DNA from 4 places in the Ectothiorhodospira variabilis genome. Region 4 is predicted to be linked to each of the others. Evidence: predicted binding sites of a transcription regulator. Region 4 holds the regulator's gene; each other region holds the start of a gene.

The links. Region 4 encodes sigma-54, which starts transcription at its own class of promoters, with help from an activator protein. Its sites were predicted from a motif close to TGGCANGNTNCNTGCTT; they were not measured.
Region 1: a site for sigma-54 is predicted at 1,157-1,173, ahead of LPW30_RS09345 (motility protein A). Genes of this name have one in related genera too.
Region 2: a site for sigma-54 is predicted at 875-891, ahead of nifV (homocitrate synthase). Genes of this name have one in related genera too.
Region 3: a site for sigma-54 is predicted at 1,435-1,451, ahead of LPW30_RS02390 (TorF family putative porin). Genes of this name have one in related genera too.

What each region holds. Positions count from the first base shown of each region.
Region 1 covers NZ_JAJNAO010000007.1:118,165-120,344, reverse strand. The annotation lists gene LPW30_RS09360 (ABC1 kinase family protein) at 1-86, opposite strand, end outside; gene pufA (light-harvesting antenna LH1, alpha subunit) at 366-566, shown strand; gene pufB (light-harvesting antenna LH1, beta subunit) at 593-730, shown strand; gene LPW30_RS09345 (motility protein A) at 1,207-2,025, shown strand; gene LPW30_RS09340 (OmpA/MotB family protein) at 2,022-2,180, shown strand, end outside.
Region 2 covers NZ_JAJNAO010000010.1:91,494-93,673, reverse strand. The annotation lists gene nifS (cysteine desulfurase NifS) at 1-624, shown strand, start outside; gene nifV (homocitrate synthase) at 927-2,096, shown strand; gene nifW (nitrogenase-stabilizing/protective protein NifW) at 2,119-2,180, shown strand, end outside.
Region 3 covers NZ_JAJNAO010000001.1:523,751-525,930, reverse strand. The annotation lists gene LPW30_RS02400 (ammonium transporter) at 1-248, opposite strand, end outside; gene glnK (P-II family nitrogen regulator) at 288-626, opposite strand; gene LPW30_RS02390 (TorF family putative porin) at 695-1,369, opposite strand; gene LPW30_RS02385 (accessory factor UbiK family protein) at 1,641-1,928, shown strand; gene LPW30_RS02380 (CBS domain-containing protein) at 2,067-2,180, opposite strand, start outside.
Region 4 covers NZ_JAJNAO010000002.1:187,693-189,872, forward strand. The annotation lists gene LPW30_RS03505 (RNA polymerase factor sigma-54) at 76-1,575, shown strand; gene hpf (ribosome hibernation-promoting factor, HPF/YfiA family) at 1,638-1,961, shown strand; gene LPW30_RS03515 (PTS sugar transporter subunit IIA) at 1,969-2,180, shown strand, end outside.

The sequences.
Region 1 (2,180 bases), on a different contig from region 4:
TGCGCACCCCTCTGTGTGCCATGCAGCATTTCCTGCCAGAGACGCAAGGCATCCAGAGTGCCGAGAACAAAGGGCTGATCGTGCATCGTGATCTCCTCATTTCCATGGGCCGATGAGCTGGTTGCCAACCGGGTCGCACTGATGGCCGTCGCCGTGGACTTGACCTCGCGCAAGCTTTTTCGCCTTCGCTGAATGAAGCTGTATCGTCTGCTTGACATCTTTCCGCGTCAACGTAGACTTACAACCAGGCTACAGTTCTGGGTTGTGCAGGCAGCAGGAATCGGCACCACCAACCCTGTGGCAGTGCTTGAAGAGTAACCGGTTCCCTAAAGAAATCCGGTCTTTAAACCTAGAGGGCTTTACCAATGAGCGAATACAGAGCGAGCAAGCCGAGCAATCCCGCCGACGACTGGAAGCTGTGGTTGGTGGTCAACCCAGGCACGTGGCTGATGCCGATTCTGATGACCGTACTGGTGGTGGCTCTGGTAGTGCACGCCTTCGTTTATAGCAACGATAACTACAATCCGCTGACCTATGAAGTGTCTGCGGAAGCCGTTGCTGAATAATCTGACGTAATTGGAGGGTTCAAACCATGTATGACAGCATCTCCGGCCTGAGCGAAGAACAGGCAAAAGAATTCCACGAACAGTTCAAGACCACTTTCACCGTGTTCATGGTGCTGGCCGCTGCGGCCCACTTCCTGGTGTATCTGTGGAGACCTTTCTACTAAGGTCCTATCGGCTGCCTTGCTAAGAGCAGGGTAGCGGTACAGGTGGGGGAGTTCTGATAAACCCTGGCTGAGGGGGCATATCAGGCTCCACCACCTTCCCACGTTTCTTTCCTTTCCTTGTATTCCCTTCATGTGGCGAGATGAGGGCGTAGGCAGGAGTTTGACTAAAACCATCGGGTATTGCAACCCCCTGGACGCAGTTTGACCCCCGAACTGCCGAGAATTTTTTTCGGTGTTTCCCCGACACCTTCAGTCTCCCTGGCGTCAAATCGCTGACATCCCTTGAAAATCCTCCTCTTGCATCGGTACCGATGAGCCGCCTGCGTGTCTGTAAACCGGCAAGACCTGGCCGCTTTGGGCGGCTCAAGATTCCATCTGTTGGTCACGAGCGGCCGTGAACTGCCCCTGAAGGGGGTCTGATCAAGATGGCATGCACTGTGCATCGAATGTTGCAAACAACATCAACCGGTGCACAGATGCGCAAGAAGATTCTCTGGGTTTTGGGTGCTGTGGGTTTCCTCACCCTGATCACCCTGTTGGCCTCCACCGTCGGCCTGGCATGGGCCAATCTTCCGGGGCTCATGCTGGTGGTCGGGGGCACCTGGCTGGCTTCCGTGATCGGGCATTCCCCGAAACCCGTCATGGATCTTTTGAAACGTTTACCTGAATTGTTCCGGCAACCCCCGGTGGTACACCTGCCTACCCAGGATCACAAACGCCTGTTGAAGGTTGCTGACCTGTGTCGGCGTGGTCATGTGCGCATCGCGGAGGACACCGCCAAGACTATTGGTGACCCGTTTCTCATGGCCGGTGCCCGCCTGGCCCTGGATCGTCATAGCGGAGATGAACTGGTGCGCATGCTGCAATGGCGCATCCGGCGCCAGAAAGAGTCGGACCATCGGGACATTCGCATCTTGCGCACCATGGCCACGTTTGCCCCCGCGTTCGGCATGCTCGGTACGCTGGTCGGGTTGGTGGCCCTGCTGGGTAACCTGGGGTCGTCAGGCCTGGAGTATGTGGGGCTGGCCATGGGGTTTGCGCTGATGAGTACGCTCTATGGGCTGCTGGCGGCCAACCTGATCTTCAAGCCGCTAGCCCTTAAATTGGAGGACCGCTCCCGGCACCAGCTGCTTCACATGAATTTCCTGCTGGATGCAGTGCTCATGCTGCATGAGCGTCAACATCCCGTGATGATCAACGAGTTTCTTGAATCCGTGCCACGGGATCGGGATGAGCCCGCCGAATGGGCAAGCGCACCGGTCCGGGCCTTGCCGCAGGAGAGGTTGCGGGCATGACCACTTCAGCCTGGGGACCGAAGGTGGCACCCGGGGAAAGCATCCCCGCAGGCTCGTTCCGGGGTCGGGAACACGTGGAGTTCGACGAGCCGGTACAGACTGATGGGGGCTGGACCGTTGGGTACCTGGATGTGCTTTTACTGCTCGTGACGCTT
Region 2 (2,180 bases), on a different contig from region 4:
CTCTCCATCTCGGGTCACAAGCTGCATGCACCCAAGGGCGTGGGGGTGTTGTATGTACGGCGTGGCTTGAGGTTCCGGCCCATGCTGCGCGGTGGGCATCAGGAGCGGGGCCGTCGGGCCGGCACGGAAAACGTGCCGGGCATCATTGCCCTGGGCAAGGCCGCGGAACTGGCCTTGAGCCATTTGGACGAGGAGCGCCAGCGGGTACGCGCCCTGCGAAATCGCCTGGAGGCCGGGTTGCTGGAACAGATCCCCAACGCCTTTGTCACCGGGGACGTGGACAACCGTCTGCCCAACACACTGAACATGGCCTTCGAGTACATTGAGGGCGAGGGCATTCTGCTCATGCTCAATCATCAGGGTATCGCGGCGTCCAGCGGTTCGGCCTGCACCTCCGGCTCTCTGGAGCCCTCCCATGTGATGCGGGCGATGGGGATCCCCTATACCGCTGCTCACGGGTCGGTGCGGTTCTCCTTGTCCCGGTTCAATACGGAGGAAGAGGTGGATCGGGTGATTCAGGTGATGCCGGACATCGTGGCCCGTTTGCGCAAGATGTCGCCGTATTGGGGTGAGGATGGCCCGGTGGAGAATCCTGAGCAAGCGTTTGCGCCAGCCTATGCGTGATGGTTTTCCCCTCACCCCAACCCCTCTCCCCAAAGGGGAGAGGGGCTCACGGGCGTGAAGCGTTCACTCCTGTCTCACTGTCTGCCGTGTCCCCGGTGGGAGAAGGGCCGGGGATGAGGGGCGCGGAACCCCGACCCCCGAACCCCGACCCATGTAGCAAATCCCACAACTCCCTTCCGGAGGTCGCAAAACGACACCCGGAAACACGGCGATCACACAGAAAATTTCGAGTAATCAGTCATCTATAAGTTGGCATGGAAATCGCTTAATCATTCCTGGAACCTGTGCTGAGCGAGCTGCCCATGACCCACCCCCCTACCATCGTCATCGACGACACCACCCTTCGGGACGGTGAACAATCCGCTGGTGTCGCCTTCAACGATGCCGAGCGTGTTGCCATCGCCCGCGGGCTGGATGAACTGGGCGTGCCGGAGCTGGAGGTGGGGATCCCGTCCATGGGGGACGAGGAATGCGACTCCATCCGCATGCTGGCAGGCCTGGGACTCAACGCCCGTTTGCTGGTCTGGAGCCGCATGCGCACCGATGATCTCAAATCCTGCGCCCATCTGGGTGTGGATATGGTGGACCTGTCCATTCCCGTGTCGGATCAGCAGATCACCCGCAAGCTCGGGCGCACTCGGGAATGGGTACTGGAGTGCATCCGGCGCCATGTGGCCGAGGCCCGGGAACTGGGTCTGGAGGTGGGCGTGGGAGGGGAGGATGCCTCTCGGGCCGACGTGGATTTTCTGGCGCGGGTGATGGAGACGGCACAACAGGCCGGAGCCCGACGTTTTCGGTTTGCCGACACCGTGGGCATCCTTGAGCCGTTCACCGTTCTGGAACGCCTGCGCCGGCTTCGGGCCACTTCGGACCTGGAGATCGAGATGCATGCCCATGACGATCTGGGGCTGGCCACGGCCAATAGTCTGGCCGCTGCCCTGGGAGGTGCCACCCATGTGAACACCACGGTCAACGGCATTGGGGAGCGGGCCGGCAACGCTGCCCTGGAAGAGGTGGTGCTGGGTCTGCGGCAGTTGCACGGCATCGACACCGGCGTGGATCTGCGTCGTTTTCAGACCCTGTCCCACCTGGTGGAAACGGCCACCGGTCATCCCATTCATTGGCAGAAGAGCCTGGTGGGTGAGGGCGTCTTCACCCATGAAGCCGGCATCCATGTGGACGGCCTGCTCAAGGACCCAGCCAACTACCAGGGTGTGGACCCGGCGGAACTGGGCCGGGAGCATCGGCTGGTGCTGGGCAAGCACTCCGGCAGCAGTGCGGTGATCCAGGCTTATGCACGTCTGGGGATCACCCTGGGCCGTGCCGAGGCCACCCTGCTGCTATCCAGAATCCGAAGCGCCGCCTCGCGGACCAAACGGGCACCGACCGAGCGTGAACTGGCGCTGTGGTACCAGGAACTGGACAGCCTGGCCGCCGCCCCCATATCAACCGCGCATCACGCCCTCACCTGAAACCCCCAAAGAGGATCACGCCATGAACGCTGAAGCCCTGCAAGACGACCTCCAGGATCTGGAGTCCGCCGAGGACTTTCTGGA
Region 3 (2,180 bases), on a different contig from region 4:
CAGAAGCTGGGAATCAGGGCGTTGATGCCGCCGCCGTACATGATGTTGTAGCCGATGATCATGTACATGATGCAGGCGATGGAGTACAGCGCGATGTTCTTGGTGAGAATCTCCACGGTGCTCTTGGAGCGGACCAAGCCCGCCTCCAGCATCGTGAAGCCCGCGGCCATCCACATGACCAGGGCACCGGATACGAGAAAATAGAACGTATCCAGCGCGTATGCGACTTCTATGACTTGGTTTTCCACAATGAATCCCCCGCCAAGTGAGTGTTATTCGATGATGATTTAGAGTGCGTCGGTACCGGTCTCGCCGGTACGGATGCGAATGGCCTGCTCCAGCGGGAAGACGAAGATCTTGCCGTCGCCGATCTTGCCGGTGTTGGCGGCCTTGCTCACCGCCTCAATGACCTGATCCACCAGGCCATCATCCACGGCGACTTCCATCTTCACCTTGGGCAGAAAATCCACCACGTACTCGGCCCCCCGGTAGAGTTCGGTGTGGCCCTTCTGACGTCCGAAGCCCTTGACCTCCGTGACGGTGATCCCCTGCACGCCGATTTCCGACAGGGCTTCACGCACGTCGTCCAGCTTGAAGGGCTTGATGATTGCTGTGACCAGTTTCATGTTGGCTGCTCCTTGGGCGGGTAGCCGGTCAGGCCGCCCGCCGTGTGCGTGGATGTCTCTGGGTCGGGTTAGAAGGACATGACGAAGGAGACGTTGACGCGCGGGTCGTCATCCTCGTCGGTATCGTTCTGGGTGTAGGCGAAGGTGAAATCGCCCATGTCGGTGGCTTTGGTCATGTAGAGGGACCACCAGGTATAGTCTTCGGCTTCACTGTCGTCGAAGTCCCAATAGCCGATGGTGCCGCCGAAAGTCATGCCGGGCATGAATTCGTTGGAGTACCCGATCTCGTAGGCGAGGGAATCCTCGAAGTCGCTCTCATCAGCGTTGGTGACGAAGTTGACCATGCCGTAGAAGCCCATGAAGTCCAGGGCGCCATAGAGTTCGCCGAAATCGAGATCGTCATCGGCGGGGTAGGCATAGTAGATGTAGCCCACGTCGAAGCCCACACCGGTATCACCAATCTCTCCCGCCACCCCGAAGTAGCCATCCAGCTCATAGCTGCCGCCACCACCCAGGCTGGAGGTCCAGGTGCCGATGTAGAAGCCACCTTCATGCTCGTAGTCGATGCCACCCTGCACGGCGGCATCATCACCGGATTCGGAGGCGCCGCGGAACAGGTAGTTGCTGGTGAAGCCGATATTCGCACTCACCTCCGCCGAGGCCGTGGAGGTGACGGCGGTGCCGGCCAGCAGGGCGGTGGTCACGGCGGCGGTCAGGGCGGTCTTGGTCAGGGTCTTGCTCATTGAGGTTGTCCTCTCGCAGGTCGTTGTTGATGTCTGTGGTGTAAAAGTCACTGCCGGGAGGGGTTTAGCATTTGGCGTGCCAGGTTGGGATTTTCTTTTTTATCAGTGAGTTGGGGATTGGCGGGCACATTCAGGTGCGGGGGATGCCCTGTTTTGGGGGGATCGGGGCGCTGTCTTGCACTGTTGTGGTGCAGCAATGAGAAGGGGCTTCGTTCGGCCGGCGGAAGGCGTAAAATAGATACAACACACGTACACGGCACGGAGGTGCACCATGATCGACAACAAGAGCCTGGATGAAATGGTCCGCAAACTGAGCGGGATGATGCCCGAGTCCGTGCAGCATGTTCAGGCGGACATCGAGAAGAACCTCAAGGCCGGCCTGTCGGGCGCCTTCCACCGCATGGATCTGGTCACCCGTGAGGAGTTCGAGGTACAGGCCGCCATGCTGGAGCGCACCCGCGAGCGCCTCTCGGCCATGGAGGTACGGGTGAAGGCGCTGGAGAAGGAGTTCCTGGCCCCCCGCGCCCAGGGAGACGACAACCCGGCTGGGGATTTGTAAAGCAGAACCCGGGCCGGGGTGGGTTCCTGGAGGCGGGTGTCTGCCGCAGGGATGCGGCAGTCAAGCCTACAGGGATGTATTCACGGCGCCCCGCCGCAAGGAACTCACCCCGGCCCAGGTTCGACTCGAAGCCACTACCTACCGATTCAACAACTTCTCGATCTCCGCAAAACTCTGCACCGGCCCCTCCGAGGTGATCTCCACCCCCAGTTGCCGGCCGATCTGCGTCAGGGAGAACAATCCGCGCAACAA
Region 4 (2,180 bases):
CGCCGGGGGCCTGCCCCCGCCTTCATCATCAGGCATCAAAGACCCGGGCCCCGGCCCGATGGCGCACATCGTGCTATGTTGAAACCGTCCGTCCAGCTCCGGCTGGGTCAAAACCTGACCATGACCCCCCAGCTGCAGCAGGCCATTCGCCTGCTGCAGCTCTCGACGCTGGAATTGCAGGCCCAGATCCAGGAGACCCTGGAAACCAACCCCATGCTCGAGGCCGTGGAGGGCACGGAGGCCGATCAGGAGACCGCCAGCGAGGAGCCTCGCGAGCAGGAGCAGGCCGAAACCTCCGAGGCAGCAGAAGCAGCGGAGGCCGCCGCCGAGACGGAAGGCAACGCCGACGGCAGTCAGGAGCAGATCCCCGACGAATTACCGGTGGACAGCAACTGGGACGACATCTACGATGTGCCCCCTTCCAGCGCCGGACAGTCGGACCACGACGGGCGAGACCTTTTCGAGAACCAGACCGGCCCCTCGGAAAGCCTGCATGAACACCTCATGTGGCAAGTGCACCTGTCGTCCATGAGTGAGCGTGACCGGGCCATTGCCTTGACCATCATCGATTCCATTAACGAAGACGGCTATCTGGCCGAACCCATCGAGCAGATCCATGCAACCCTGGCCACGGACCGGGAAATGGACCTGGAACTGGATGAGGTGGAAGCCGTACTGAACATGGTTCAGCACCTGGACCCGGTGGGCGTGGGCGCACGTGACCTGGCCGAGTGCCTGACCCTGCAACTGGCTCAGTTCCCGGAGGACACCCCCTGGCTGGCCGAGGCCCGCGCCCTGGCCCGCGAACACCTGGATGCCCTGGGTGCGCGTGACTACAAGGGCGTGCAGCGGCGCCTGGGGCTGGATGATGGCGAGTTGCAGCAGGTGATCGCCCTGATCCAGACACTGAACCCGCGCCCGGGCGGGCTCATCAGCAGCAGTTCGCCCGAATACATCATCCCTGATGTGTTCGTGCGCAAGCGCGAAGGCCGCTGGCAGGTGGAGCTCAACCCGGAAATCGCGCCGCGCTTGCGGGTGAACCCCCTGTATGCCAGTTTCGTGCGCCGCGCCGATTCCAGCCAGGACAACACCTACATGCGCAACAGCCTCCAGGAGGCACGCTGGTTCATCAAGAGCCTGCAAAGCCGCAACGAAACGCTGCTGCGGGTGGGCACAGCCATCGTGGAGCACCAGCGTGCCTTCCTGGAATACGGTGACGAGGCCATGAAACCCCTGGTGCTGCGCGATATCGCCGAGCAACTAGAGATGCATGAGTCCACCATCTCCCGGGTGACCACCCAAAAATTCATGCATACCCCCCGGGGCATCTACGAATTCAAGTATTTCTTTTCCAGCCACGTGGGCACGGCCGACGGCGGTGAGTGTTCAGCCACCGCGATACGCGCCATGATCCGCAAGCTGGTTGCCGAGGAGCCCCAGGGCAAACCCATGAGTGACAGCAAGATCGCCCAGGTCCTGGTGGATCGCGGCATTCATGTGGCACGACGCACGGTCGCCAAGTACCGTGAGGCCATGTCCATTCCGCCATCCAACGAACGCAAGCGGCTCGTTTGAAGCAAACCCACGCAGCCGTCCTGATCATTACCCATCCCTATCCATTCCCAAGGAGTCATCTCATGCAGATCAACCTCACCGGTCATCACGTCGACCTGACCGACGCTCTGCGCAACTACGTCAACGAGAAGTTCGAGCGCCTGGAGCGGCATTTTGACAACGTCATCGACGTGCATGTGATCCTGACCGTGGAGAAGCTGCAGCAAAAGGCCGAGAGCAACCTGTTGCTCAGCGGTAACAGCATCCATGCCGAGGCCACGCATACGGACATGTACGCCGCCATCGACGCCCTGGTGGACAAACTGGATCGCCAGGTGGTGAAGCACAAGGAGAAGCTCAAGGACCACCACCGGGCGGAAGGCTCCCACCGCAACCACATCGAGTGAGCGTTTCATGAACATCGGTGATCTTCTCGCCCCTGAGCGGGTGCACTGCCAGACGGACGTGAGCAGCAAGAAACGTGCGCTGGAGATGCTGGGCGAGATGCTCTCCAATCATCTACCCAAGCTCACCCAGGGCGAGATCTTCGACAGCCTGCTGGCCCGGGAGCGCCTGGGCAGCACGGGCCTGGGGCATGGCGTGGCCATCCCCCACGGTCGACTGGC